Regions from separate parts of the Bacillus sp. 179-C3.3 HS genome, predicted to be linked through region 2. Evidence: predicted binding sites of a transcription regulator. Region 2 holds the regulator's gene; the other holds the start of a gene.

Region 1 (15,341 bases), on a different contig from region 2:
AAACTTTTGCAAGTTGTATGTTACATAAATAATTCTTACAATAATAAGTAGCACTCATTTTAAATATTTTATTTTTTACGGAGATGCAGCTTAAGGCTGTGCCGAGGTTTGCGCTTTTCTTAAAAGAACTAGTAAATGGGGGTACACAATTGAAAAGGGCAAGTATTGTGAGAGAGAAAAAATATTACGAGTTGGTAGAGGAACTGAAGAGTCGTTCGAAAGATGTGACGTTTTCCGCTACAAAGGCATTAAGTCTGCTCATGCTGTTAAGCAGATACTTAGTCAATTACACAACGGTAGAATCAGTCGATGAAATTGATGAAGACTGTGCTGAGATATACTTCAACTATTTAATGGATAATCATAAGAGACTTGGTATAAACTTAACTGACATCAAGAGATCTATGCAGCTTCTTGGCGGCATACTAGATGTAGATGTGAATCACTATTTAAAAGATTTTTCCCTGTCGAATGTCACACTTTGGATGAATCAGGAGAAATAAACCTGATGTCAAGCATCGTTTTATTTGATAGAATAAGAGAAAATGCTTGACTTGGGTGGTGAACGGAAATGAGCTCTGAGTGGATCGGAGTCGGGTTAAAAGCGATCGGTCTGTTTTTAATCCACCCTCTTTTTTATTTTATGATCATCATGAGCCTATTATATGGCTATATCCGCGTGAAGCGGGAGAGAAAAGCGTTTCAAACAAGAATAGAAGATGTCTACGATGAATTGAAGTTTACATATTCAAAGGGATGGGTTTTAGGAATTTTCCTATCTGTCGTTTTAGTCGGCTTAGGAATTGCCCTCCCACCTGGATTGATCGTGCTAATGGCAGCGATGACGATCGTATTCTCACTATTCTTGAAGGCGAGTGCGCTTTCGTCTGCATACACACTCGGTTTCAGTTTTATTGCGGCAATTGGATTAACGTATTTCCAAGTGAGCCATTCTTGGCTGCCGCAGCTCTCATTGATGAATGCATCAGCCGTGATCATCCTGCTAGGGTTATTGTTAATGACCGAAGGAATTCTAGCATATCGTACGGCGCATTTACGTACATCGCCAGGAATGGTGATGAGTGCGAGAGGACTATTGATTGGCCAGCAGCGAGCAAACCGTTTATGGCTTGTACCGCTTGTCTTACTGATGCCAGCAGGTGAATTGACTTCGTCACTGTCATGGTGGCCGGTGCTTCAAGTACAAGATCAAAGCTTTTCATTTATTTGTATTCCTTACATCATCGGTTTCGGCCAACGAATTCAAGGATCACTGCCAATTGTCAGTATCCAAATTACGGCTCGCCGTATTCTCATGCTCGGACTTGTTGTTGCCTCATTAGGTGCTGCAAGTATTTGGTTTGAACCGATTGCATGGGGAGCTGTTGTGATTGCAATTGTAGGAAGAGCCTTCCTTTCATGGAAGCAACGAGTAAATGACAATGCTGCCCCGTTCTACTTCTCTAAGCGTAATCAAGGGCTTATGGTGCTTGGAATCATTCCTAATACACCAGCCGAAGAATTAAAGCTTGAGATTGGAGAAGTGATCACAAAGGTAAATGGTTTAGAGATCAAAACTGTCTCTGAGTTTTATGAAGCTCTTCAAATGAACCGCGCTCTAACAAAGCTTGAGATCATTGGTTTAAATGGTCAAACAAGATTTGAAAAACGTGCTTCTTATGAAGGAGAGCATCATCAGCTAGGCATCCTTTTTGTGAAGGACGATCCTCAGCAAGAGCAAACAGCCATTTCATCTTAAAAAAAGCTGCTAGAGATGGCAGCTTTTTTCTTTTGCCTGTGCCACTCTTCCGTATGAATCGCCCCACTCACGCATCGCATAGATAATCGGCTTTAATGATTCTCCAAGAGACGTGAACGAATATTCTACTCGAGGAGGGATTTCCTCATAAGCTTCTCTATGTACAATGCCATCCTGTTCTAGTTCACGTAATTGCAATGTTAAGACACGCTGAGAAATGCTTGGTATGAGGCGGTGCAATTCATTGTACCGTTTCGGACCGCAGCTCAAATGATAAAGGATAACACCTTTCCATTTTCCACCGATGATGCTTGTTGTGATAGATACGGGACAGCCATGATTCACAATACTGACTGGGTTTAATGGTGCACTCATCTCTAACCTCCTTTTTAGGGTGAACATAGTCGCGAACGGACAAGTTTGTAACTAACGAACAAAAATGTGCGTACTTGAATAAGCGGCAGCTTTTCTTTTACCATAGAGATATGAGAACACGCCATCAAGTGTTTGTTTCTTATCATAACAATTTCTGAAATGGAATGGAAAGAAATTGGATTATCTGAAAACACACTTGATTGGTTCAATTGAAAGGATGAAGAAAATGAGAGATAAAGACTTGCTAAAGAAAGAAATCATCGAGGCGTACGAATTCCGTCATGCAACAAAAGAGTTCGATCCAACGAAAAAGATTTCGGACGATGATTTTGCGTTTATTTTAGAAACGGGTAGACTTTCTCCAAGTTCTGTAGGATTTGAGCCTTGGAAGTTCCTCGTTATTCAAAATGAAGCATTTCGAGAAAAATTAAAAGAGTATACATGGGGTGCCCAAAAGCAACTTCCAACTGCAAGCCATTTTGTGGTTATTTTGGCTAGAACAGATGCACGCTATGATTCAGCATATGCGGAATACATCAACAAACAGATCAAGGGAATGAACGATGAGACGTTCGAGATGGTGAAAGAGCGCTACCAGCAATTCCAGGAAAATGATCTTCATTTATTAGAAAGTGATCGCTCGCTCTTTGATTGGGCTTCCAAACAAACGTATATTGCCCTTGGGAATATGATGACAGCCGCAGCACAGATTGGCATTGATTCATGCCCAGTCGAGGGGTTCAGCTACGATGAAATTCATCGCATTTTAGAAGAAGAAGGCTTGCTGGAGGATGGTCAATACGATATTTCTGTCATGGCAGCCTTTGGCTATCGCATCACTGAACCGAAGCGTGGCAAAACACGCCGTCCGATGGATGAAGTAGCGGTTTGGATTCGTTAATGTCAGGTAAAAAGACTGTTGACAATTGCGTGGTTAGTCAGTATATTTAAAAAATAAAATCTTGGATGAATATAACATGACTATAAACGCTTTGACTTGAGACTAGTAGATGAACATCCGTTTTTCAAGAGAGCTGCGGGTTGGTGTAACGCAGTAAAACGACTCATTGAACTCGCTCAATGAGTGGTAAGACTGAATGAAATAGTAAGTCTTTACGTGTGACCTCCGTTATCGGGTTTTAAGTTGGATTCAGCACATGTTGGCTGGATCAATGAGAGTGGTAACGCGGTTGAAAGGTCAGTCGTCTCTTTATAGAGATGGCTGGCCTTTTTTATGTGCTCTTATTTTATATTTATCTGAAGATTCACATTCAAAAGGAGCTATAAGGAAATGGAAAAGGAACATGTACAGTTAAAACGAACGATGACGTCAAGGCATATCATGATGCTTGCGCTTGGCGGTGCAATTGGTGCCGGACTGTTTAAAGGAAGCAGTTCTGCCATTGATATTGCAGGTCCTGCTGTTATTTTGGCATACATGCTTGGTGGTCTTATTTTATTATTTATTATGCAAGGGCTTGCCGAAATGACGGTCGCACGACCTGGAGCAAGAACATTTCGTGATTTGATTGAGCCTGTCTTAGGGAAATACCCCGCATATTTCTTAGATTGGATTTATTGGAAAATGTGGGTGCTCAACATCGCAGCAGAAGCCATTGTTTCTGCAGTCTTTATTAAATATTGGTTTCCTCAAGTGCCCATTTGGATTCTTGTGTTAATCATTTCACTTGTGGTGACATTGATCAACGTCTGTTCAGTTAAAATGTTTGCTGAGACGGAGTACTGGCTAGCTTCAATTAAAATTGCTGTCATTATTTTATTTATTATCATTGGTCTAACGATGCTGTTTGTCTCATTTGGACAGCATACTGCACCGGGATTCACTCATTTAACGGATCATGGTGGATTTTTCCCAAATGGTACGGGTGGGCTAATTGCCGCAATGCTTGTGGTTGTGTATTCATATGGTGGAACGGAGATGATTGGGGTTACCTTGGCGGAAACGAAAAACCCTGAAAAGGTCATTCCGAAAGCGATCCAAAGTACATTTGTACGGATTATTGGTTTCTATGTGTTGCCGTTCTTTATCATTGTTAGCTTAATTCCTTGGAATCAAGTAAACGACGAACAAGTCAGTCCATTTGTGACTGTGTTTGCGACAATTGGGTTGCCGTATGCAAGTGACATCATGAATGGCATCATTTTACTTGCCATCTTGTCTTCTATGAACTCAGGGCTCTATGCATCATCAAGGGTACTTTATACGCAAGCGAAAGACGGACGTGTGTGGAAAGGCTTCTCTAAGCTGTCAAAGCAGCAGGTACCTGTTAGAGCGATTCTTGTTTGTACGTCTACATTATATGTAGCTGTGCTCATATCATTTTTTCTAGGTGAAACAACGTTTAAATACTTGATGGGATCTTTAAGTTATACGGTTTTATTCATTTGGTTTATCATTGCGGTCGGTCATTTGAAGTCCCGAAGCATAACAGAGCCAGGAGAATATCGCGTAAAACTGTATCCTTTTACGACATGGTTCTCTGTCATAGCGATCATAGCTATTTTTATCGGCGTTGTATCATCAACACCGATCGTTCAAACCATGGTCACGATGGGAATTTACTTGTTGATTACTATTTCATTTTTCATCAACCGAAAGCGATTTGAAACAGGAATGGAATAGAGAAAAAGCGTGCTGACCTTCTCCGTGGTCTCGCACGCTTTTTTTATATGAAATGAACAAGTGGTGATCATTGAGCTGGAACATGTCCATTCTGGATGGCACTTGGTAATTGAATGATAGCTGTCGTCCCTTTCCCTGGCGCTGATTGAATGTCAAACGTGCCGTTGTGCTTTTGGATGATACGATAGACAATGGCTAATCCAAGTCCAGAACCGCCGTCTTTTCTTGTACGTGCTTTATTCACGCGATAAAATCGTTCCGATACATGCGGAAGATCTTCTACTGGGATGCCGTTCCCTTCGTCATCTACTTTTAATTCAGCAGTATGATGGTTGACGTGTAGTTCAATGAAGATTGATTTCCCAGGTGGTGTATAATAGATGGCATTGTCCAGCAGATTGCGAACGACTTGTTCAAGTCGATCACTATCACCATAGATAATACAATCCTCTTCAAGTGTTCGTTTGAGCGTAATGCCCTTTTGACTAGCAATAAATTCTACTTGGTCAAGCACATCGTGGATCAGCTGGGCAAAAGCAATAGGCTCCATCGTCAGTGGATAAGAATCTCCTTCTAGCTGTGCGAGATCTAAAAGATCGTGTACAAGTCGACTTAAACGGGTAGCCTCATCCTGAATGATTTGCATTCCTTTCTTTTGCTCAATGACCCCTTCCTCAATGCCTTCTGCATATCCTTTCATATAACTTAAAGGCGTTCTGAGTTCGTGAGAGACGTTGGCAAGAAACTCCCTCCGGTTCTGCTCCACCTTTTCAAGGGTAGAAGATAACTTATTAAAAGAACGACTTAATTGATTTAATTCATCTCCTTTTTTGGTGACAGCCATTCGTTTGGAAAAATCCCCTGATTCCATTTCCATGGCGATTTCTTTCATTTTATTCAAGGTGTGTACGACTTTATTGGTACTCTTATAGCCGATAAAAAAAATAAGGAGCATGATCAATAGGATAGACAACCCAAGTGTTAGCCTAATTTCGACAAAGGGTTCATAAACATCCGATAATGGCATAGACAGAAAAATCGATCCAGATAAATCATCTTTGTCTGAGAAAACAGGAATCGCAATCCCCAAGATATCCTGATGAAACTGGGGGTGTTCTCTAATCAACACAACCGTTTCCCCTTGAAGGAGCTGTTGGCGTTCTTTGAATGTGATCAGATTATCGTTTGTATTCGTATCAAAAGGAAGGCCACTAGAAAGCTGCATCGGATCATCTGTGAATATAATGTTCGCTTGACTCGTGTCTTTTGCCCAATTCATTCTTTCCATAAAATAAGGATCTTTCCCGTGTTTGTGGTACACCTCTGCAAGTTTTTCTCCTTGTAAACTTAAAGAATCAATTTGTTTATCAATATATAACTGCTGGTACAAGTAATAAGTCAGTCCAATAGCAGAGGCCGCGACAATGCCCATGACGGCAAGGATGAAGATGAGTACTTTCTTCTTAATGGATAATGGCTTCATTCGTCCTCCTCAAACTTATACCCAACGCCCCAAACAGTCTGAATATATCGTTCAGCTTCCTTTAGCTTCAATCGTAATGTTTTGATATGGGTATCGACCGTTCTAAAAGAGCTATTGGACGGGTGAGTCCCCCACACTTTTTGATACAGTTGTTCACGGGAGAAGACCTGTCCTTGATTCAATAGAAGAAAGTGGAGTAAATCAAATTCTCTTCTTGTTACATTAATGGGTTCTTGAGACAGGTATACTTGTCTTCCGTCTTGATCGATCTCTATTTCTCCGATTTGAATGCGGCTGCGTTTGAGGGAGAGTCCTCTAATTCTTCTTAACATGGTTTCTATTCTAGCTGCAAGCTCACGTAGGCTAAATGGTTTCATCATATAATCATCAGCTCCCATTTCCAGCCCGCGAATGCGATCCTCCTCATAGCTCCTAGCAGTTAAGAATAGAATGGGGATTTGCGATGTTTGGCGAATGTGGTGACAGACTTCAAAACCATCCATATCTGGCATCATAATATCTAATACAACTAGATCGATAGGCTCTTTTTCGAGCAGGCGTAAGGCTTCAACTCCACTCTGTGCCGTTAGGGTGTGAAAACCTTGCTTCTGCAAAAAGGAGCCAATTAATTCAAGCATGTCCGATTCATCATCTACTAGTAAAATACGCATCTGTTCCTTCATTTCGTTTCCTCCAAGATGATCGCATAAGGTCCTGATGGGACATTCAGACGATTTTTCATCATGAATGTCTGTTTGTCGATGACAGATACCGTATTGTCATCTAAATTACTCACATATATGGATGAGGTGCTGGCGGTGATATAATTCGGGTTTTGCCCAGTCTCCACAGATGCCAGCTGCTGTTTTGTTTCCATATTTATTTTGTAAAGCGTATGATCTCCGTGGCATAGGACATATAAAATAGGAGAGTCCTTCTCCGAATAGAAGGCAACAGGCATGACACCGAGTTTCATCTCATGTTGTTGTTTACCTGTCTTTGGGTCATAAGCGAAAATACTTTTATTTAACGTACCAGGCTTTCCGTGTCCCCCGACCCAAATGGACTGTCCATCAAAATGAATACCAGAAGGTCGTTCCAGCACTGGAATGGTGCGTATATTTTTTTTCTTTGCAATATCGATCACTGACACCGTATGGCTCTCTGCATTTAAGACAAACAAAGTTCCTGAAGATGAGAGTGTCATTGATGTGGGCAATTGACCGGTCTTGACAGTTGCTTTCACTTTTTTACGCTCTGTATCAATGAAATAAATGACGTTCTTCTCTGAATCTGCTACAAACAACGTGTGAGAAGAAGCATCATATGCCATGGAAGTGAGTCCTTTGTTCACATCCATGTAATCTGTGACGATTCCTTTTTTTAAGTTGATTTCAATTAGAGATGAACCATCCTTACTTGTTGCAATGATCGAATCGTTATTGATTTGAATGAGGTCAGTAAATGGGTGTTTGACATCAACAGAAGAAACCATTTGATTCTTTTGTAAATCAACAATTGAAAAGGATGCCTTTTTCAATTGTGAAATGACTGCGATCGATTGTGAGCTGCTCGGTGGTGTAAATTGCCGGTTTTGGCCGCAGCCTGTTAAGAAAATCAGCAGAGCTGACAAACAGATCCCAAAATATATCACACGATTCATTCTTCTGCTCCTTTATATCGTCTATTTTCAAAAAGCATACCACAAAAATTGTGAAAAAAAATTGAAGTTATTCGGCGTCGAGGAGTCTTACGAGTAGCGAGAAGACGAAACCATCGCTCGAAAGTGGATATCCTGTCATGCCTCTGTAAAAGTAATTGCTCAATCAAGAGGTGACGAGGAGGAAAAAAAGAAAAAATTGAAGACTGTGAATTGTCCATTTTCCTAAACTTTACTATAATCAAGACAGTAGACCATAGTAGAGGGAGGGTTTTTGTGATATCAAAAGCCATATTTGCACTTGTTTTTCCTTTTCTGCTCGTGATGTTATTTTCAAAGGTTACCTATAATCATTACGTAGGCATTGCTTTAACAGCTGCTCTATTATTTGCCTCGTATATGAAAGGTTATACAGAGACCTACTTTATCGTGGGGTTAGATATCATATCTTTAGTGGCTGGGGCGCTCTACATGGCTAAAAAAGAGATTGAGAAGAGGGAGAAAGCTGAGAAACCATATTAATTTGTTTGAGTCCTACAAGCCTTTGCAAACATGAGCTGTGCTTACGATCTGAGTGAGTGCGGCTTTTCTTTATGGGGAACTTATGACAAATCGAATATCTTCCTCCAAAATGTCCCATACTGAAAGGAAGATTTTGATAGAGGTTAAGGAGCAAGGAATAGAGGGTAAGGCTATATTGGAAATAAAAATCAAGTGAAACACGAACTTTAGTTCGTATTTTTTGGTTCTTTTATGATAATATATTCATTAGATAGATTTCGTTACGAAACGGAGGCTTTGATGTGAGTGACCGCTTTGAATTAGTTTCTAACTATCAACCCCAGGGTGATCAGCCAAAAGCGATTGAACAGCTTGTGGAGGGTATCCATCAGGGGAAACAGCATCAAACGCTGTTAGGTGCTACAGGTACGGGGAAGACGTTTACTGTATCGAACTTGATCAAAGAAGTAAACAAACCAACTCTAGTGATAGCACATAACAAGACACTCGCCGGTCAATTATACAGTGAGTTTAAGGAGTTCTTTCCGAATAATGCTGTAGAATACTTTGTTAGTTACTATGATTATTACCAGCCTGAGGCTTATGTTCCTCAAACGGATACATTTATTGAGAAGGACGCAAGTATTAATGATGAGATTGATAAACTGAGACACTCTGCGACATCTTCGTTATTTGAGCGGAACGATGTCATCATTATTGCCAGTGTGTCCTGTATTTACGGTTTAGGTTCGCCAGAAGAATATCGAGAGCTTGTGCTATCTTTACGCACTGAAATGGAAATTGAACGCAATCAGCTTCTTCGTAAGCTGGTGGACATTCAGTATTCTCGTAATGATATAGATTTTCAACGCGGAACCTTCCGAGTACGGGGTGACGTCGTTGAAATTTTTCCTGCTTCAAGAGATGAACATTGTATTAGAGTAGAATTTTTCGGTGATGAAATTGAACGGATTCGTGAAGTCGATGCACTAACTGGAGAAATACTTGGTGAACGAGACCATGTAGCCATTTTCCCAGCATCTCACTTCGTCACAAGAGAAGAAAAAATGGAGAAAGCCATTATTAACATTGAAAAAGAACTAGAGGAGCAGCTCGAAAAGCTTCGGGAAAATGGTAAATTACTTGAAGCACAGCGCCTTGAACAACGAACAAGATATGATCTTGAAATGATGAGAGAGATGGGTTTTTGTTCAGGAATCGAAAACTATTCAAGGCATTTAACCTTGCGCCCTTCTGGTTCAACACCTTACACATTGCTCGATTACTTCCCAGATGATTTTATGATTGTTGTCGATGAGTCACATGTGACCATCCCGCAAATTCGCGCCATGTACAATGGGGACCAAGCAAGAAAACAAGTGTTGGTTGACCACGGCTTCCGCCTGCCATCAGCACTTGATAATAGACCGCTCACCTTTGATGAGTTTGAAAAGCATATCAACCATATTGTGCATGTTTCTGCAACGCCAGGGCCGTACGAGCTTGAGAAGACGCCAGAGGTTGTGGAGCAAATCATTCGTCCAACAGGATTGCTTGATCCGATCATAGAAGTTCGTCCAATTGAAGGTCAGATTGATGACTTAATTGGCGAAATACATGCCAGAGTTGAGAAGAATGAGCGTGTGCTCGTGACCACATTGACGAAGAAAATGTCTGAAGATCTCACAGACTATCTGAAAGAAATCGGCATCAAGGTCAATTATTTACATTCAGAAATTAAGACCCTTGAGCGGATTGAGATTATCCGTGATTTACGTCTCGGTAAATATGATGTGCTCGTTGGGATCAACCTCCTTCGTGAAGGACTGGATATTCCAGAGGTGTCGCTCGTCACGATTTTAGATGCAGATAAAGAAGGCTTTTTACGCTCTGAAAGATCCCTCATTCAGACCATTGGACGTGCAGCGAGAAATGCAGAAGGCCGCGTCATTATGTATGCAGATAAGATGACCAAATCAATGGACATTGCGATTCAAGAAACGAAGCGAAGACGTGAGCAGCAAGAAGCGTATAACGAGAAATATGGAATTACCCCACAAACGATTCATAAGAAAATCCGAGATGTCATTAAGGCAACAAAGATCCATGAGGAATCGGAAGAATACGAAACAAATGCAGCACCAAAGCTGTCGAAAATGAGCAAAAAAGAACGAGAAAAAGTCATCGAAAAAGTCGAGATGGAAATGAAAGATGCAGCAAAAGCGCTTGATTTTGAAAAAGCAGCAGAATTAAGAGATCTATTGCTAGAGCTAAAAGCGGAAGGATGATTGCCTCATGGCTATGGAACGAATAGAGGTGAAAGGTGCTAGAGCCCACAACCTTAAAAATATTGATGTCAATATCCCGCGTGATGAGCTAGTGGTTATTACAGGTTTATCTGGTTCAGGAAAATCGTCGCTCGCCTTTGATACGATTTATGCCGAAGGCCAAAGACGATATGTTGAATCTCTTTCAGCATATGCACGCCAGTTTCTAGGGCAAATGGACAAACCAGATGTGGATGCCATTGAAGGGCTATCTCCGGCGATTAGTATCGACCAAAAAACGACGAGCCGTAACCCGAGATCCACTGTCGGAACCGTCACTGAAATCTATGATTACTTACGTTTATTGTATGCGAGAGTCGGGAAGCCGGTCTGTCCGATTCATGGGAATGAGATCACCTCACAAACGATTCAGCAAATGACGGATCGCATTTTAGAATATCCAGAAAGAACGAAACTGCAAGTGCTTGCGCCAGTCGTTTCTGGTCGTAAAGGATCACATGTGAAAGTGCTTGAGCAAATTCGAAAGCAGGGGTATGTTCGAGTAAGAGTCGATGGAGAGATGGAAGATCTGTCAGAAGACATCGAGCTTGAAAAGAATAAGAAGCATTCAATTGAAGTCGTGATTGACCGTATTGTGGTGAAGGAAGGCGTTGCTGCTCGATTGTCTGACTCCCTTGAAACAGCGCTTCGACTAGGTGAAGGTCGGGTGATGATTGATGTCATTGGACAAGAAGAGCTGTTATTCAGTGAACATCATGCTTGTCCGCACTGTGGTTTTTCTATCGGCGAGCTTGAGCCGAGAATGTTTTCATTTAACAGTCCCTTCGGTGCCTGTGCAAGCTGTGACGGGTTAGGTTCTAAGCTGGAAGTAGACCCTGAGCTGGTCATTCCTAATAAAGAGTTAACCTTACGACAGCACGCCATCGCACCATGGGAGCCGCAGAGCTCACAATATTATCCGCAGCTTCTAGAGGCGGTCTGTACACATTATGGGATTGACATGGACATTCCGGTAAAGGATATTCCGTCGCATTTATTTGATAAAATTTTATATGGTAGCGGATCTGAGCGGATTTATTTTAAATATGAAAATGATTTTGGACAGGTACGTGAGAATGAAATCGAGTTTGAAGGTGTTCTTCGAAATATTGAAAGACGCTACAAGGAGACAAGCTCTGATTATATCCGTGAGCAAATGGAGAAATATATGGCGAATCAGCCATGTCCAACATGTAAAGGGTATCGCCTGAAAAAAGAGACATTAGCGGTTCTTATCAATGGGAAGCACATTGGCGAGATCACAGATATGTCTGTTTCTGACGCATATGATTTCTATGAAAAAATTGAACTGTCCGAGAAAGATTTGCAGATTGCACAGCTCATATTACGCGAGATTAAAGAACGCTTATCATTCTTAAATAATGTGGGATTAGACTATCTGACATTGAGCCGATCTGCTGGAACGTTATCAGGCGGGGAAGCGCAACGGATTCGTCTCGCAACTCAAATCGGTTCAAGGCTGACAGGAGTTCTTTATATATTAGATGAACCGTCCATTGGTTTACACCAACGAGACAATGACCGGTTAATTGAGACATTGAAAAACATGCGTGACATCGGCAATACATTGATCGTCGTGGAGCATGATGAAGATACGATGCTTGCGGCTGATTACTTGATTGATATTGGACCTGGCGCGGGTGTTCATGGCGGTGAAGTGATTGCAGCAGGATCACCAGAAGAAGTCATGAAGGATCCAAACTCTTTGACAGGCCAATACTTGTCTGGAAAGAAATTCATCCCTCTGCCAATTGAAAGAAGAACACCTGATGGGCGTTTTATCGAGATAAAAGGCGCAAAAGAAAACAACCTGAAAAATGTGAATGCGAAGTTTCCTCTAGGCGTCTTTACAGCAGTGACCGGCGTATCTGGTTCAGGAAAAAGTACGCTTGTGAATGAAATATTATTGAAGTCACTCGCACAAAAACTGCATAGAGCGAAGGCGAAGCCGGGGCAACATAAAGAAATCAAAGGGATGGATCACCTAGATAAGGTCATTGATATTGATCAATCACCAATAGGTCGTACACCTCGATCCAACCCAGCAACGTATACTGGTGTATTTGATGATGTGCGGGATGTGTTTGCCCAAACAAACGAAGCAAAGGTACGTGGCTATAAAAAAGGTAGATTCAGCTTTAACGTCAAAGGCGGACGCTGTGAAGCCTGCCGAGGAGACGGCATTATTAAAATTGAAATGCACTTTTTACCTGATGTGTATGTCCCATGTGAAGTTTGTCATGGAAAACGGTATAACCGTGAGACGCTAGAAGTGACGTATAAAGGGAAAAACATTGCAGATGTTCTTGAAATGACAGTCGAGGATGCCCTGCAATTCTTCGAGAATATCCCGAAAATCAAGCGCAAACTTCAAACGATCTATGATGTCGGTCTTGGGTATATTACGCTTGGTCAGCCTGCGACCACACTTTCTGGTGGTGAGGCACAGCGTGTGAAATTGGCATCTGAGCTACATCGCCGGTCAAACGGAAGGTCACTTTACATTTTAGACGAGCCGACCACAGGTCTTCATGTAGATGACATTGCTCGTTTATTAAAAGTGCTACAACGCTTGGTCGAAAACGGAGATACCGTTCTTGTCATTGAACACAATCTTGATATTATTAAAGCGGCTGATTACTTGGTCGATTTAGGACCAGAAGGCGGCGCAGGTGGCGGAACGATTATTGCGTCTGGCACACCTGAGCATATTGCACAGCAAGAAGCCTCTTATACAGGTCAATACTTGAAGCCTATTTTAGAGCGTGACCGAAAACGAATGAAAGATTTACTCAAAGAAACGGAACACGTGACATCATCATAAGTAAAAAACCCCTCATTGTGAGGGGTTTTCCTTTTATCGTGCATCTTCCTTCGGAAATAAATTACTTAAATGAGTTAAATCCTTTAAGATATGGTTACTGCTGCTGTCGAGCAGTACTTTTAAGTAACGAATATCACCATATTTCGGGTGTGAAGGGTGAATCGCCTCAAGCTCCTTGATCATATCTCTGTTCATGTTTTTCTGTTTTTGGATGAGGTCTAAAAGCGTTTGTGCCGTGTGATTGGATGTATGATGATCTGTCAAAATAATTACCCCCTATTATTGATAATCACCATCTTTTCAACATATTTTAAAGGGTAATCTATGAAGAATCTAGACTTTGGAGGCAAAAGAATGAATTTGCGTCTAAGGTCATGTGTAAATTGATTGATGGTGAAACTTATTTTCCACCTCATACGTATCATGTAGAAAGGGATTTTCATCATGAAGGAGCGAATATATATGAATAGAGATCAGTCAATCATTGCGTCTATTTGTTATTTTAGTGTGTTTTTTATGCCCTTTATCGTACCCATTGTGTCGTATTTTGTTGTAGATCAACAGGAAACGAAACGTCACGCAAAGCGAGCATTTTGGTCACATTTACTGCCGGTAGCCGCATTCTTCATTCTCATTTTTGGTGCTGTTCCACTTTTGATTATTACGCAATCGCTCATTCCAGTGATGATCGTATTCATTTTGTCATTTTTAGTGGCGATTGGTTTTTTGATCTCTGTCATTTGGAACATCGTTCAAGGCATTAAAGTACTTCAATCGATGAAATCATAGGAGGGTTTTTGTATGAACGAAAAAGAACGCATTCTGAAATTAGTAGAAGATGGGACATTATCAGCAAAAGAGGCGATTACGCTTTTAGAAAAGTTAGAAGAGAATCCATCCGTTTCGTTAGAAAAGTCGACAGCGGAGCAAACCTTTCATGAAGAAAAGACGCAAGGAGATAGCAAAGGAAATAGTGCAGAAAATCTCGGAGCAAAGTTGTTTGGTTGGTTAGATTCTGCGGTGAAAAAAGTGAAAGATGTTGACCTTGATTTGAACTTTGGACAGTCAGTCGATGTTGAACATATTTTTCAATTCAAGGATGCTACAGCATCACACTTAGATATTCAACTAGCGAACGGTAGTCTCAATGTCATGCCTTGGGAAGATGAGGATATTCGAGCAGAATGCCATGCGAAAATCTACCGCACAGAGGACGTGGAGCAAGCGAGACAACAATTTCTCAACCAATTAGACTGCGGACTCGAAGGGGATAAATTTTTTATTCGAACAGAAAAGAAGACAATGAAGGTCAATGTCACCTTATACGTGCCACGAACTCAATACGAAAAGATCAAAGTCAAGCTGTTTAACGGACCAATTCGTGGGGAAAAGCTAAAGACAAGAGAACTTGCGGCAAGAACATCAAACGGTGTGGTCTCTTTTTCTTCCTTACAAGCCGAAAAAGTTGGGATTGAAACAGCTAACGGACAAATAAAGCTGGCTGATCACGACTGTGGTATGATTGAAGTAGAGACCATTAATGGTCTGATCGATCTGCGGGGACAAAGTGAAACGATCGATGCCCAAAGCTTTAACGGGAACATTTCTGTTCAGTTATCGGATGAGAAATGCCGTTCTATCTATGCCAAAACCACAACAGGCAGTGTCGACGTCCATATCCCAAGTGCATGTGCAGTAACTGCTGAGCTGAAAAGCAACTTAGGTTCGATCTCTCACGACTTGCTTG
Region 2 (15,341 bases):
CACAGCAGACTCTGGATGGTTACTGGCAAGTGTGATGACAGCTGATAAAATGGGGCCCGTACAAGGCGTCCACCCCGCCGCAAAACCCATTCCGATAAGAATCGAGCCGAAAAAACCAGCTGGGCGATTTTTGAATTGCATTCTTTTTTCTCCCATGAGAAAAGAAGGCTGGAACACACCTAGAATCATAAAACCAAAGAAAATAATGAGAATGGCGCCAATTTGACGGATCGCTTGATGATATTCATTAAAAAAAGATCCAACAAGCGAGGTGCCAAAGCCAATCGCAATAAAAATAATGGAGAATCCGATTAAAAAGAATAGTGTATGTAGCAAACTCCTCTTTCTTAGCATCACCTTCTCTGAATTCACTTCATCTATACTCACACCCGTGATATAAGATAAAAAGGCTGGATAGAGCGGCAAACAACACGGTGAAATAAACGAGAGAAAACCTGCACCGAATGCTAAAAAATAATTCAGCTCTGTCAAAAAGAACACCCCCTTCTTACAATATACAATAAGAGATGACAAAATCATTTCATTTTTTTAACATCCTCTTAATAAAGATGGTCTAATCTCTTAAAACCTTATATAATTTAATTTGACATCGAGACATTTAATCCTTTAAATTTGAAAATAAACCTTAAAATGGATATAATAGAACCGATTCTTTTTATCAAGATTTGCATGAAAGGAACATGACTTTGGTAAAAACATCATTATTGACTCAGATTGAAGAAAAAAGAGAAGAGCTGATGAAAGTTGTCTTGCATAATGGGATGACATCCACAGTGACGATAGAACATAGCCAGCAGCTAGATCATCTCCTCTTACAATATCAACGACACTTACATTCCAACTCAGCCAACTAATCATATCTATTGACATACACACCGTGCCGCTAAATGTCAGAACAGTTGATATGTATTGAAGATAAACGATGCAAAAGCCCCTCTTAACGGAGGGGTTTTTGTTGTACGACTTTGTTCATCGTCACGCCATATAAAAAACCACCTTCCCTGCTCGTTTATGCAAGTACAGTGGTTTTAAGCGTTTGATGAAGGTGACTTTAATAAATTCTAGACATCGCTTGTCCATCCTTTATTACCATGTTCCATCTATGATCATAATATCTGACGTATTATTTCGCTTGGTTGTTCATGGCTTTCATCATTTGATTGATTTTCTTTTGGGACGGTTTCATGCCCATTTGCATCATCATCATTCGAAGCATTTGTTCATTAATTGGTGGATTCTTTTTCAAATAGCTCATCATATACTTACGAGCAATAAAGAATCCGAGTGCAACTCCTGCAAGCAATGCAACAACGCCTACAAGGATGCCAACCCATAAATCCATAATTCTTCCTCCTTCATGTTGTATCGTATAAAGTGTACTAAACAAAAGGTGATTATACAACATTTCACGTTCATTTTTATTTTTTTAAACAAAATTCCTTACTTTGACAGGATTGAGCCACCCATGCTTTTTCGATCCAAAGTCCATGGCTAGGAAGCAAGGACTAATTTTTCTCAGTACTTCAAAAAACACCGTTTCCGCCTCATAGCTGCCTGTAGCGGACATTTGAATATAACGATCTTTGATGATAAATGCCGCAGTCCCTTTTCCGCCTGGTAAAGAGGCACTATAAATGGACCCAATCTGCGTATAGTGAATATTTGTTAAATGACTCATTAATCGTTGATGCATATGAAAAGCAGGGATTCGTTTCGTTACATAATCCACTTGCTTCACAAGCATCACCAACTCATCGTCACTTCGGTTCGTCCAGTGTAACGACTCAAACAAATGAAACAAAATAGACTCTCTACCAAAATAATGATTGGCAAATTCATCCTCAATCCAATAAATATAATAATGGCGTTCCATGTCAATCCCTTCCTTTCACATTTCGTCAATCTCATTTAATGCTTGTATTATACAAAAATGTGAAAGAAAGAATTGTCTATATATGAAGCGAGAAGGAACTAGTTTTGTCAAAAAAACAAGAAAAAAGAAAAATGTTTGCAGAGCTGATGAACATGCTCTGCAAACATCCTGCATGAAAGCGAGTCGATTTATTTATTCAGCTTTGCTTTCACACGGCTTACGATATTGCTAACAGTAAATCCGTATTTCTCCATGATGGTTTCACCTGGTGCTGAAGCACCAAATTTATCAATCGCAATCACATCACCGTCAAGCCCAGTGTAACGCTCCCAGCCTAATGAAGCACCCATTTCAATGGCAATACGTGCTCTCACTGATTGCGGAAGAACTGACTCTTTATACTCGTCGGATTGTTGATTAAAGCGATCCCATGCTGGAAGACTCACAACAGAGACGCGGATGCCTTCTTTTTCAAGGGCCTTTTGAGCTTCAATTGCTAAACCGACTTCAGATCCTGAAGCAAGTAGAAGCGCTTCTGGCTGTGCATCTGCTGCTTCAACTACTACGTATCCACCCTTTTCTACACCCTCGTATGCTTTTTCAGGTGCTTGGTCAATCGTCGGAAGGTTTTGACGCGTTAAAACTAGCGCTGTTGGTTTATCCGTAGAAGAAACAGCGAGTTTCCATGCTGCAGCTGTTTCGTTTCCATCTGCAGGACGAATCACAGAAAGATTTGGCATCGCACGTAATGAAGCAAGCTGTTCAACTGGCTCATGCGTTGGGCCATCTTCTCCAACTGCAATACTATCGTGAGTAAAGACATACGTTACTGGAAGCCCCATTAATGCAGCAAGTCGAATCGCTGGTCTTAAGTAATCGGAGAAAACAAAGAATGTTCCACCAAATACACGTAGACCACCGTGGAGTGCCATACCGTTTAAAGCCGCACCCATCGCAAATTCTCTGACACCGAACCAGATATTCTTGCCAGCGTAATTGTCTTTTCCAAAGTCTTCTGTATGTTGAATCGTTGTTTTATTTGATCCCGCAAGGTCAGCAGATCCTCCAATAAAGAAAGGTACTTGCTTTGCAATGCCGTTCAATACTTCCCCAGAAGAAGCACGTGAAGCGAGACTTGAACCCGATTCATAAACCGGAATGTCTTGATCCCAATTTTCAGGTAGCTTTCCTTCAATCGCAAGCTTTAATTGGGCTGCGAGTTCAGGGTATTCTTTTTCATATGCTTCAAACAACTCATTCCACGCTGCTTCTTTCTTCGCTCCAGCGTCTTTTACAACTGTTTGGAAATGTTCATAAACTTCAGAAGGAACGTGGAAATCTTGTTCAAACGTCCAAGAATATGCTTCCTTCGTCAACTTGGTTTCCTCACTGCCAAGTGGTGCACCATGCACACCAGATGTGCCAGCACGGTTTGGAGAACCGAATCCGATTGTTGTCTTTACTTCAATCAATGTCGGTTTGTCTGTGCTTTGTTTGGCTTTTTCAATAGCAGCTGTTAGTTCTTCAATGTTGTTTCCGTCTTTCACATAAAGGACTTCCCAATTCATTGCTTCGAAACGATTTTTTACGTTTTCAGAGAATGAACGATCTAAATCGCCATCTAAAGAAATGTCGTTTGAATCGTAAAGAACAATTAATCGACCTAAGCCTAAATGACCAGCAAGTGAAGCAGCTTCAGAGGAAATCCCCTCCATTAAGTCACCGTCTCCACAAATACTGTATGTATAGTGGTCCACAACATTAAATTTGTCTTTGTTATATGTTTCAGCTAGGTGTCTTTCTGCAAGTGCCATTCCAACAGCCATCGCAATTCCTTGTCCTAAAGGACCTGTTGTCGCATCGACACCTTCTGTGTGTCCATATTCAGGATGTCCAGGTGTTTTACTTCCCCATTGGCGGAATTCTTTTAAATCTTCGATGCTAAGGTTGTATCCGCTTAAATGAAGCATGCTATATAAAAGCATAGAACCATGTCCCGCTGATAATACAAAACGGTCTCTGTTAAACCAATTTGGGTTTTGCGGACTTACGTTTAAGTGATTCGTCCATAATGCATAAGCCATAGGAGCTGCACCCATCGGCATTCCAGGGTGACCCGAATTTGCTTTTTCAATTGCGTCTATGGATAGCGTACGTATTGTTGCAATAGATTTCAGTTCAATCGTTTCCATATAAATCCCCTTCCGTAACTTGTGTACAACATTATCATAAATCTACTGTCCTTTTTTCACAACTATTTCACGCTGAAAAAGAAGTAAATTATCACATTTAGTTTCTCAATTGATGAAAAACTTATACAAAAATGAAAAAGATGAGAATATTTCTCCCATCTTTTCAATAATAAAGAAATGATCTTCTTAATGAAGATTTTGATCTCTTTCTTTTTTTAACTTTTCTGGTGTGACGTCATTTCCTTCTGGATCGACGATTTTAACAGTTTTTAGTGTATTTTTCATAGAAGAACGAAAAGCTTTTAAGTATTCTTCTCTTAATTGCTTTTGCTCCGTTTTTTCAGCGTCCGATAAACCGATCTCTTTCGATTTTTTTGAAAGCTCATTGATCCTTGCAAGCTGTTCTTTAGAAATCATGACAAACTCCTTTAAAACTTTTTCTCTACATACTACTAAATATCTTTTACATTTACAACAATTCAAACTTTACGTAAGATTCTTTTCGTATTCCTGATACCTTCTATGTACGGTTGCTTTCGAAATATCAAAACCGAGCGCTTGAAGCGTCACAGCAATTTCAGCAAAGGTCATGTTGTTTTTTCTTAATCGAACAATCTCGGAAATCGGCACCTCAATACGCTCACGTCCAGGTGCTTGCTCCTTATGTTTTAAGTTGCGTTCAGGCTGGTAGCCGCGCTCAATTGCTCTTTTCATGCCGCGTTTTATTTTTAAATTATGGATTTTCCGTTGGTATTCCTCTACGATCCCTACGATCTCAATGACCATTTCATCTGCTTCTGAAAGCTCTAGCTCTCCTCTATGAAATACACTATACACTTTGACTTTTTCTTTAAATAGACAATGAAGGAGTGCGATTTTTGCTTGTCCTCTACCGAGTCGTGTCTCATCTTGAATTAATACTGCATCAATTGACTCTTCCTTTAATGTCGCAAGCATTTCAAAAACACCATCACGATCTAGATCGTATCCACTTGCTTTTTCTTTAATCACTTTAACGACGTTCATCTTGTGAGAACTAGCTAAAGCTAATAGCTCTTCTTCTTGTCTTTTTAACGAGGTTTCCTGTTCTTCTTTTACAGTACTGACTCTCGCATAAATCATTGCATTCATGTCATCAATCGACCTTTCTACTGGACTGTTGCGAGTTCATATACGACTGGATGCTCTTTTTTGACAGGTATGACAAGGATATCTCCTGGCTGAATGTCCGTTGAGACTAGATCATTTTGTTTGGTCACCCAATCAATAAATGAATTCTTATCGATTGATTTGCTGTCGTTTACTTGATCAGCTATGCCCCAAAGTGTATCACCTGATTGAACCTCTATTTTAACATATTGATTTGTATCATTATGGCTTGTGACGGCAATAAGTGAGAGAAATACGCCAACGATGAATGTGAATAGTCCAATAAATATGATAGATTCTTTTAACGTCATAATGTCATCTCCCTTAATAGAATGTGTGTTCGTTTCGAATTTATTATAAATACGAACAAACGTTTCTGTCAAATGGTTTTTTCGAACCTATGTTTGTACTACGAGGAAAAACATGCTATAATTTCTTTAAAATTGACGTTTTGAGGTGCAAAAGATGACGAAGCTATCAAAAAGACAACTCGATATCCTAAAATTCATCAAAGACGAAGTAAAAAGCAAGGGCTATCCCCCTTCCGTTCGTGAAATTGGTGAAGCGGTCGGTCTAGCATCTAGCTCAACGGTTCATGGACATTTAGCTAGACTAGAAACAAAAGGCTTAATTAGAAGAGATCCGACAAAACCTAGAGCAATTGAAGTACTAGATGAAGAGGAATTGAATATTCCAAAGAGTCCTGTGATGAATGTTCCAGTCATCGGAAAAGTCACAGCGGGTTTACCTATTACCGCTGTCGAAAATGTAGAAGAGTACTTCCCTCTTCCTGAAACATATGCAACGCCAGATGAACAGATCTTTATGCTTGAAATTATGGGAGAAAGTATGATTGATGCAGGCATATTGGACAAGGACTATGTCATTGTCCGTCAGCAAAGCACCGCCAACAATGGGGATATCGTAGTAGCCATGACAGAGGAAGATGAAGCGACAGTCAAACGCTTTTATAAGGAAGATACGCACTTTAGATTACAGCCAGAAAACCCATCAATGGAACCGATTATTTTACAGAATGTGAGTATACTAGGTAAAGTGATTGGTGTATTTAGAAATATTCATTAAAAAACCGGACTTCATCTTTCTTGGATGAAGTCCGGTTTTTTTTAAGAACAAGAATATGCTAGAATCCTTGAGCTCGGGAAGGAACCAAATGTAAAGTTTGGCCATATAAAGCCCGTTGTACGTCCAAAAGGCTGTGAAGATAGTACAAACATTAATAATACTTGACCGTTTCTTAGGAATACGATGGTCCAACGTCTATTACAACCCGCAGCAAATTGAACCGTTTGCTGCCCGCCGATACTTTGTTGTGAAATGAGGCTCTGCATACTTTGTGGCTGAGAAACCGCTTGCTGATACTGTGAAAGAATTTGCGGTGAGGGAGCTGGTGGAGCCGACTGTCCGCCAATCCCTTGCCCTGAACCAACTCCTCCAATTGGAAACATAGGAAATCCTCCTACTGGAGGTACTGGTAACGTTCGCCACCCAAATACGTGCCCGTCATATGGGTATCCATTCCACACATCTTCATATGATTGATACATACTTAAACACCACTTTCTTAGACTTTCATCACGACATTATATGTGCCGGACGTAAAAGAGTGTTGGGACTTAAACGAGAAATATGTTAAAAAGAGGTTTTATTCCCATTTAGAACGGTTAAATGATGAATAAGACGAAAATTTTAAAAAATGGGAACTTTTTATGCCGCTCAAACGTTATATAGATATCAGCAAACGAAACAAAAAACATTTACATTTAATACTTGTAATCTAACTGTAATTATTGTAACATTTGTAATATAAGAAGTTTTCATTTCGAAAAGGGGGCATTCGCCTTGAAAAAATTATTTGTTTTATTCACTGCAATCATGCTAATCATCTCATTACAAACAACGACACTGGCCGCTTCCAAGAAACATAACAACTTGACGAATAAAGAAGCGTTACATATTGCTCTAGATGCAAGAGAACATTTTTGGAGTGCTATGTCAGGCTACAAAGTCAATGAACATACTGATTACAAATTAAAATCATTTACTTACAAAGACATGACTTACAACTACCTTGCTAAAACATTTGATACGAAGAAAAAGCTAAATCACTATTTATCAGAAGTTTTCACAAAAGATGCGATTACTTTTGGGTTAAAAGACTATCAGTTCATTGTCCATAAAGGTAAAATGGCGGTTCCAATCGGCGACGGCGACAACATGCTGAACTGGAACAAAGCAACACCGAAACTCGTTTCTAAGAAAAGTGATCTTCGCACATATGAGTTTACAGTACCAACCCTCGACGGACGTAAAGTAAAACGTACCGTCACCTATAAAAAAGAGCAAAATGAATGGAAAGTAACCCAATTCGATGCTGTCATCTAAATAAAAAACAGGCCGTTTCTTACAGGCCTGTTTTTTTATTTAGATGACAAATCAGCGATTCGATCAAGTGAATGTGCAAGCGATGATGCCGTACGGAGTTCATTCAATGGAAGCCCTAATTGAACGGCTGTTTGGGCAATTTCTGGTCGAATCCCTGAAATGATCGTCTCCACGCCAATCAAACGAAGGGATGTCATCAGATGAAAAATTTCTTGTGCAACCATCGTATCAATCATCACAACTCCTGACAGATCAAGGCACAAATGCTGTACACCTTTTTGCGAGCATTCCTGTAACGTATTTTCAAGAATGAATTTCGCCCTCGCTGTGTCAATATCCCCTACTAATGGCAGTAAAGCAATATGTTTTTTTAAGACAATGACAGGAGAACTTAGTTCATAAATCAAATCCCTCTGTGCCATTAATTTTTCGGTGGTATTTTTCACATATTGCTGAATAAACACATGAATAGAGATATTAAATGCCTCCGCAATTAAATCATACCAATAAAAAATCCGATCAATGTCAATATTTCCTTGACGCTGTTTGATAAATTCTTTTACATAATGCAGGACGATCTTTTGATTGGACATATATTCCCTGACGACATAGTCTAGTGGTGTATTTAAATGCTTCGGATCACTCGCTAAATCTTCAGACCACTTCTTAAACTCAGTATGTAAATACGTCTTTTCTTCAATTAACGCACGGATAAAATGCTGATAGTAATCTTGATTTTGCCGTTTCAGCTCTGCAATGATACCGGAATCTGTTGATCGATAAATCGATTCAGGGTCATCATCCTCAATTGACTCATACCATCTTTCAGTCAATCCCGCCGCATGTTGCATGAAAAAATCGTATAATTCACGGTTTTGCTCCATAAACAGATGTCCCTTCAAATTTCTTCTAGTCAGTCACGACATATTGATTGTACCATCCAATGTTTTGTTTCTGCCAGCTCGAATACGCTGTCATTCTCAATAAAAAAGACCCTTCAAGGGCCCTATGATACACACCTTTATTTGACGATGAATAAGATTCTCTGTCCATCAGCATAAGGATTTATTTGGTGTCCTACCCATGAACCAGCACCTCTATTATCTGAAGGACTGACATATTTGACACTTGCCCCCTTCCCTCCTTCAAGACACACTGCCATCGGCCATTCATCTCGGTCAAATCCAGGTTTCGTCGGAATGCCTTTCAATGATTCTTGTCTTCGGCTATCTGCTCCATTCCTGTCAATGGTACACACATCTGAATGCCCTTTACGAATCGCTTCTTGAATATGTCCACCTGTTTCAGGATAACGATCCTTCGGAAATTGAATGACATGATCATACCGATCAGCACCTGTTGCCCTCTGCTCCTCACCAAAACCGACTAAAATAAAGCCCAACCATAACACAAAGCATAGAATCGCAGCAGAAAACCAGCTTTTTCTTATCAAGAACATGAAACCTCCCCATACAACTTCATGACAACATTGACCTAAAGAAAATCAGTCATTTTTAATGTATGAGTGAACTTCAAAAACATGTGAACAGATCAGGCAGCATGGAGGCGAATGTGACAGATTAATAGATGATCACGCATGCTAAAAATAAAAAAGCTTGTCCCCATCAATGGAAACAAGCTTTTTAGTCTATTATTATTGTGCTTTCGCATAGTTGATAAATTCAACAAAGGCAGCAGTGGCTTTTGGTCCACCGTTGATCGTACCATTTGAGTACCCTGCATTATGGACACCAACAATTTGTTGATTTTGATCTAGCATGGCAGATCCAGAATTGCCACCGAATGTGTCAATTGAATAGTATGCTAGATTCGCATCTTCTCTCGTCACAGGACCTGACATCTCCCACTGTGATACTTTGCCAGTTGATCGCATCTTATCACCTGGATAGCCAGAAATTCTAATAGTCGTTCCTGCAATGTTCGTCACCTGACGGATGGAACGGTAACCAACTGTATTTCCGATATTGGTATTGGTTTTAATCACTGCAAAATCGTATTGACTAGCGCCAGTATTAATATATCCACTTGGCACATAGAAATCGGTCATATTCGCTGAACCGTTGACGGCCGTTCCATCATTCATCCCTGGATAGACAGAACCCTTTGCACTATAACTTCTCGTGGATGTATTGTACACACAATGTCCATTTGTCAAAATTTTGTTTGGGGCAATCAATGTTCCTGTGCAGCTAGATCCTCCAAACGTAATATAGGCAATCGAATTGTAGGGTGCTACTCTTGTATTCGCTACTTTTGTTCGGCCATCTTCTCCAATGACAACTTTTGTTTGAAAGTCTTTTAGATATTTAGACAGTGGTTTTACTTTTTCGCCAACAGTGGAAGAGAGGTCATCAACTCTGTTGAAGGATGATGGGGCTTTGATATCTTTGTGGAATTCACTAGAAGGGATTACTTTTCCGTCAGAAGTCACCATGTCATAATCAGACGTTAGCACTGAATCAGATGTTGCATGGGCAAAACTAGGCACACTTAAAGCACCAAAAACGAGTAACGAAGGGATTAATTTTTTCACACTTTTCATCATATTCCTCCTTAATGTCCTATATTAAAAATCATACGATTGTTTCATATTAGAGTAAATGAGAGAATATTCTTATTTTTTACAAAATTTACATTTATAAAATAGGTGTTTTGAATCTTTCATTCTCTTCATCATTCTATCTCTTTCCAATTTAAACAAAAAAACCGCCTTTTGGGCGGTTTTCTGGCTAGCTCAACTCCATACATCTTTTACATACCTATTTTCATTCGTAAGTGATGTGAGCCAATGTTCAGCTTCTTCTTTTGTACACTGTTTGATCTTTTGATACATCTCCAATAACGTAAGTTCTACATTTGGCGCCATGGCTTTTCCATCTCCGCAAATATACAGATATGCACCTTGATCAAGTAATGCGATCAGCATCGCTCCATCTTTTTTCAGCAAGTCTTGAACATATACTTTTTCCCCGTTATAGCGAGAGTATGCCGTGTGAGTGATGACAACACCTTGATTCTCTGCTTGCTGCATTTCATCAACATAAAGATGATCTTCTTTCGGGTGGCGACAACCAAAATAAAGATGTGCTTCCCCTAGTTGTTTTCCTTCACTTTGCCATTTTTCTCTCGCTTGAATAAACCCTCTAAAAGGTGCAATACCTGTTCCAGGACCGATCATAATCATCGGTATTTCTGATGTAGGGGGCAATTCAAATCCTGTTTGTGAGGCATGTAAGAAGCAAGCCACTTCTTCCCCTTCTTCAACGTCGCATAAATAAGTTGATGCGACGCCAGCATACTCCCCTAGACCACTCCAAGCTTCGCCTTTCACAACGGCTACTGTAATACTAACTCGTTGTTCGTCTACCTTCGGAGAGCTGGAAATAGAATAATAACGCGGCTTCAACCCTGCTAATAACGATAAAAAGTGCACAAATGGTAGCTCACATGCTTCATATTGTTCTAGTAAATCGAGCATCGTGACACGTTTCTTTAATATCGCTTCTTGATAAGATTCTCCAGCCATCTGTTCAAGCTCGATGCGATGAGGTGGACAAACCGTATATTTGGCGAGCTCTCTTAGCTGCGTACGTGTCGCAGGTTCTTGAAGTTCAACATGCGATGCCAGCAAGTCTTTGATTTGAATCGGCTGTCCTAACGGCAAGTGACTGACCTGTTTTTCAGACGACAGCTTAATGTATTTTTCAGGATCTAATTTAAATCGTTTGGTCACCCTCTGCACGAGAGCTTCACGGTTTTTCGGTAGGATACCGATGTGTTCTCCTTCTTTGTATTGTTTTCCTTGCGGTAATTTCAATTCGATATGCCTTGTTTGCCGCGGACTATTTTCGGTTTGTAACTCTCGATTTTTCAATACAACGGCTGAAAAGGCACCATATGCTTTTGCAACCGGACGTTCGACTAATTCATTCGTATAATCAAACATTAAGCTTGGTGTTTCCTGATTTTTCTCTTGGTAAGTCAAATCAAATTCTTTTGCAAGTACTTGAAATATAGATTGTTGAAATGTTTCTTTCTCCTCATCCATATCACCGCTAGCATCACCTTCGCCTAATGTTGCCACACGTTTTGCTCCCTTTTTCTCCAGTAATTCATCAATGAGTCGAGGAATGCGCTGGTACGTGCTTGCCCAATTTCGATCACCACATCCAAAAACAGCAAATTTCACGTTTGATAAATCCTGCGCTTTATCTTGTGTCAGCCATTCCACGAATTGTGTTGCATGGTCAGGCGGATGCCCGTTATATGATGCCGTCACAATCAGAACAGCTCCATCCTCTGGTAATTTGCCTGCATACTCATCCAGTGGGGCAATGGTCACATCAAAGCCTTTCGCTTTCCCAACGTCTCCAAATTCATTGGCGATTTGCTGTGCTGTTCCTAGATTCGATCCATATAAGACCAGTAGAGGTGTTCCATGACTAGCTACTTTTGATTGTGCAGAAGTGTCACTTTTTTTCTTTTCCTCTTTTGGAGGCAACATAAAAAACTGTTGTTTTCGTGGTCTTACTTTGATTTTAAAGTCGTTCGGTTTAATCGTGAGAGACTCTTTTAAATCGAGCTCATATGATGTATGGTCAATCAACTCAAGATGATGCAGTACCATCGCCAGTACCATCGTCGCTTCATGAAGGGCGAATTGCATACCGATACATGCACGCTGTCCATTTCCAAATGGTTTATAAGCATGCTGTGGAATTTTTTCTGGATGCATAAAACGCTCTGGTTTAAACTCATTCGCATCATGGCCCCAAACTGATGGATCTCGGTGCAATTTAGGAAGTAGCACGCCGACGCTTTGATTTTTTTCAATTGGATATGCCCCTCCGATGACCGTGTCCTCTTTCGCATAGAGCATAAAAGCCGGAGCAGTCGGCCAAAGGCGGAGGGCTTCATTTAAAACCATGCGTGTGTACTTTAGCTTTTGTACTTGTTTGAACGTTGGCATTCCACCTTGAAGCACCTCATCCGCTTCTTGAACCGCCTTTTTTAATTTGTCCGGATTCTTCAGTAAGAAATAAATCGCAAATGAGAGTAAACCACTTGTCGTTTCATGACCTGCTATTAAGAAGGTAATGATCTGATAACGGATATTTTCATCCGACAACCTCTCTCCTGTTTCAGGATCCGTTGCATGCAGCATCAGAGACAGCAAATCGTCTCCTTTCACGTTTTGTTGCTTACGCTCCTTAATAATGTCATCCACTAGATCCTTCATAAAATCGACATTTTGCACAAATTCTTTTTTTCTTTTGATCATGAGTTTATCAGCAATCGGTAATCGGCTGGATTGATCCATCGCTTCGTTTAACCCATTTAACATACTTTCAATAAATGGATGCTGATTTTCTTTATAAAAACTGTTAAAACGATAATCAAAACCACACAGTCCGATGGTATCCAGCGTGAGTTTTGTCATATCTTCAGCTACTTCAATCTCCTCATCATGGCCCGTTCTTTGCCATTTTTGAACAAGTTGTGTGGCAATATCCAGCATCATATGATGATACCCTTTCATTGCTTGCTGACTAAAGGCTGGCATTAAAATGTGGTGTGCCTTTTTCCAGTTCGGTTCATCTGTCCAGCTAGTAAATAATCCATCCCCTGCAAAGGCTCTTACTTTCTCAAGACTAATGCCAACATATTTATCAAACCGGCTTTCATCACACACTTCACTTACAAGTTCATGACTTGAGACAAAAATGGTTGTTTGCCCTGTAAATTCAAATTGAAAGATCGGCCCTAATTCATCTGCCAAACGCCAAAAGGTTTGGGAAAGCTCTCCCTTTTTTAATAGTGGGATATTTTTTAAAGGGCCATATGTTTTTGGTTTTGGAATGATTGATGCTTGTTTCATGTGCCTACTCCCCTTTTATGATGATGCAACGCTAATCGCGCGCCATAAACATTGTTCAATTTCTTCTAAAAATTCGATGGTTGGCTCCTTTTCCTCAGCAAGTATTTGTTTATGTAGCTGCACAAAGGCGCCAAATACAATAGATAAGATGGTTCTTCCTGAAAGATTCGGATGGATGCCATCTTTTCGACCTTCCTCAAAGATGAGAAACAATTCATCTAACAGCTGCTGCATCTTTTCTTTACTTGTCTCATCTAAATAATGGGACCGCTTATCAATTTCTAAAAAGTATAAACCGCTTGGATTTTCCTTTGTAAACAATACCAAGCAATAAAATACATGCTTGAAGTATTCCCTCATACTTGCTTTCGGATCTGGGCTGTTCGTGTTCATTTTTTCGATAAATGCAGAGAGACTTCGCTGATATAAAATATTAACGAGTGCTTCCTTGCTATCAAAATATCGATAAATGGTTCCCGCTCCGACGTTTGCTCTTTTTGAAATCATCGGCATTGTGGTGCCATCAAATCCTCGTTCAATAAACAACTCAAGGGAAGCCTTCATGATCTGTTCTTGTTTATCAGCCGGGACGGTCATTTTTTTATCCTCTCCTTTTTAGGAATGAACGTTCATTCCGCATAGAATATATTATATTTGTATTTTAATTTCTTCCATTTATACTTAAACACACTTATTTGGTGACGTCACTACATTTTCTGAAAATAATAATAATTGAGAAATGATACCTAGTAACCGCTACATCCAAAGGACTTAAAAAATTTGGAAGTTTTGTGACATACGGGTGACTTGGCACTATCTATTCATTCTTGATCTATCGGAGAATGAATGTGATCGTCGTATGTATCAATATATAAACTGCCGTTACTTGCACGAACAGCATACATCACCTCTTCTAACGTAAGTTGCCTTTTTTGGAGTTCTTCATGAACCCACTGTTCGCTCAATTGATTCTCTTCTATGTTTTTCAAAATGAGTTTCCCATCCATAATGACTTCAATTGGCATATAATGATCTGCATTCATCCATAAGTTAAGGTCTTTTCTTGTCACGTTTTCAAATGATGGATACTTTTTCAAGGACATATGTCCATCTGTTTCAATCATCGCAAATTCAACCTCACGAATATCAAACACATCTTTTTCTCTGAGTTGTTGGTTTAAATAATCCAGCGTATATCTCATCCCTTTCATATTTTCTTCAAGAATTTTGCCGTTTTGTATGAGGAGCGTCGGTTTTCCAGCCATCAATCCTCTGATTTTTCGACTTCTTAATGCCAACATCGCAATGACATAAATAATAAATACAAGCGTCACAAAAGAAATCGTTGTATGATGAAATGGCAATGCCGTATTAAATGCAAGGTTCGCCGCAATTGAGCCTAAGCTGATAGCGGCTATAAAATCAAATAGATTCATTTGGGCAATGGTCTGCTTTCCGAGCAGGCGTGCACCACCAAATAATATAGAAAAAGCAAACGTTGTCCGAAGTATCACTTCCACATGATCAGGCATTTGATTCCCACCTTTCAATGACATCAAAGAGAGCCTTTTCTTTAGAAAAGACTCTCTTTAGACTATGCATTTATTTCATCATTATTCAAATGGGCGACTTCCTGTTGCATAAATTGTGATCGCAATTCAATAATGGAACTGTTTCTCACATTCTCTGTGTTTTGTTCTAGAAGCCATGTGTAAAATCTAGCTTGCTCCGCTGTTTGCAAAGCCTGCATATATTTTTGCGTCGGGCGTTTCTGAGCCACACGCTGTTTAATGGAGCGCAT

The links. Region 2 encodes LexA, which represses DNA repair genes until DNA is damaged. Its sites were predicted from a motif close to CGAACATATGTTCG; they were not measured.
Region 1: uvrB (excinuclease ABC subunit UvrB) is a predicted target of LexA. The motif match lies at 8,644-8,657, and genes of this name have one in related genera.

What each region holds. Positions count from the first base shown of each region.
Region 1 is NZ_JBFEFT010000007.1:104,614-119,954, reverse strand. Features, by position in the region: gene AB1K80_RS07025 (swarming motility protein SwrAA) at 150-503, shown strand; gene AB1K80_RS07020 (PDZ domain-containing protein) at 572-1,759, shown strand; gene AB1K80_RS07015 (winged helix-turn-helix transcriptional regulator) at 1,769-2,134, opposite strand; gene AB1K80_RS07010 (NAD(P)H-dependent oxidoreductase) at 2,361-3,035, shown strand; T-box leader at 3,118-3,347, shown strand; gene AB1K80_RS07005 (amino acid permease) at 3,426-4,778, shown strand; gene AB1K80_RS07000 (ATP-binding protein) at 4,846-6,261, opposite strand; gene AB1K80_RS06995 (response regulator transcription factor) at 6,258-6,944, opposite strand; gene AB1K80_RS06990 (YncE family protein) at 6,941-7,924, opposite strand; gene AB1K80_RS06985 (CsbA family protein) at 8,198-8,443, shown strand; gene uvrB (excinuclease ABC subunit UvrB) at 8,725-10,710, shown strand; gene uvrA (excinuclease ABC subunit UvrA) at 10,718-13,594, shown strand; gene AB1K80_RS06970 (hypothetical protein) at 13,628-13,858, opposite strand; gene AB1K80_RS06965 (hypothetical protein) at 14,057-14,383, shown strand; gene AB1K80_RS06960 (DUF4097 family beta strand repeat-containing protein) at 14,396-15,341, shown strand, end outside.
Region 2 is NZ_JBFEFT010000005.1:64,088-79,428, reverse strand. Features, by position in the region: gene AB1K80_RS05275 (cytochrome c biogenesis CcdA family protein) at 1-492, opposite strand, end outside; gene AB1K80_RS05270 (aspartyl-phosphate phosphatase Spo0E family protein) at 702-875, shown strand; gene AB1K80_RS05265 (YneF family protein) at 1,145-1,363, opposite strand; gene sirA (sporulation inhibitor of replication protein SirA) at 1,448-1,894, opposite strand; gene tkt (transketolase) at 2,083-4,086, opposite strand; gene AB1K80_RS05250 (DUF896 domain-containing protein) at 4,273-4,503, opposite strand; gene AB1K80_RS05245 (recombinase family protein) at 4,573-5,217, opposite strand; gene yneA (cell division suppressor protein YneA) at 5,235-5,546, opposite strand; gene lexA (transcriptional repressor LexA) at 5,701-6,321, shown strand; gene AB1K80_RS05230 (hypothetical protein) at 6,363-6,803, opposite strand; gene AB1K80_RS05225 (IseA DL-endopeptidase inhibitor family protein) at 7,099-7,641, shown strand; gene AB1K80_RS05220 (STAS domain-containing protein) at 7,677-8,525, opposite strand; gene AB1K80_RS05215 (sporulation protein) at 8,663-9,100, opposite strand; gene AB1K80_RS05210 (trypsin-like serine peptidase) at 9,296-10,204, opposite strand; gene AB1K80_RS05205 (bifunctional cytochrome P450/NADPH--P450 reductase) at 10,397-13,540, opposite strand; gene AB1K80_RS05200 (TetR/AcrR family transcriptional regulator) at 13,556-14,137, opposite strand; gene AB1K80_RS05195 (DUF421 domain-containing protein) at 14,362-15,072, opposite strand; gene AB1K80_RS05190 (RNA ligase) at 15,135-15,341, opposite strand, start outside.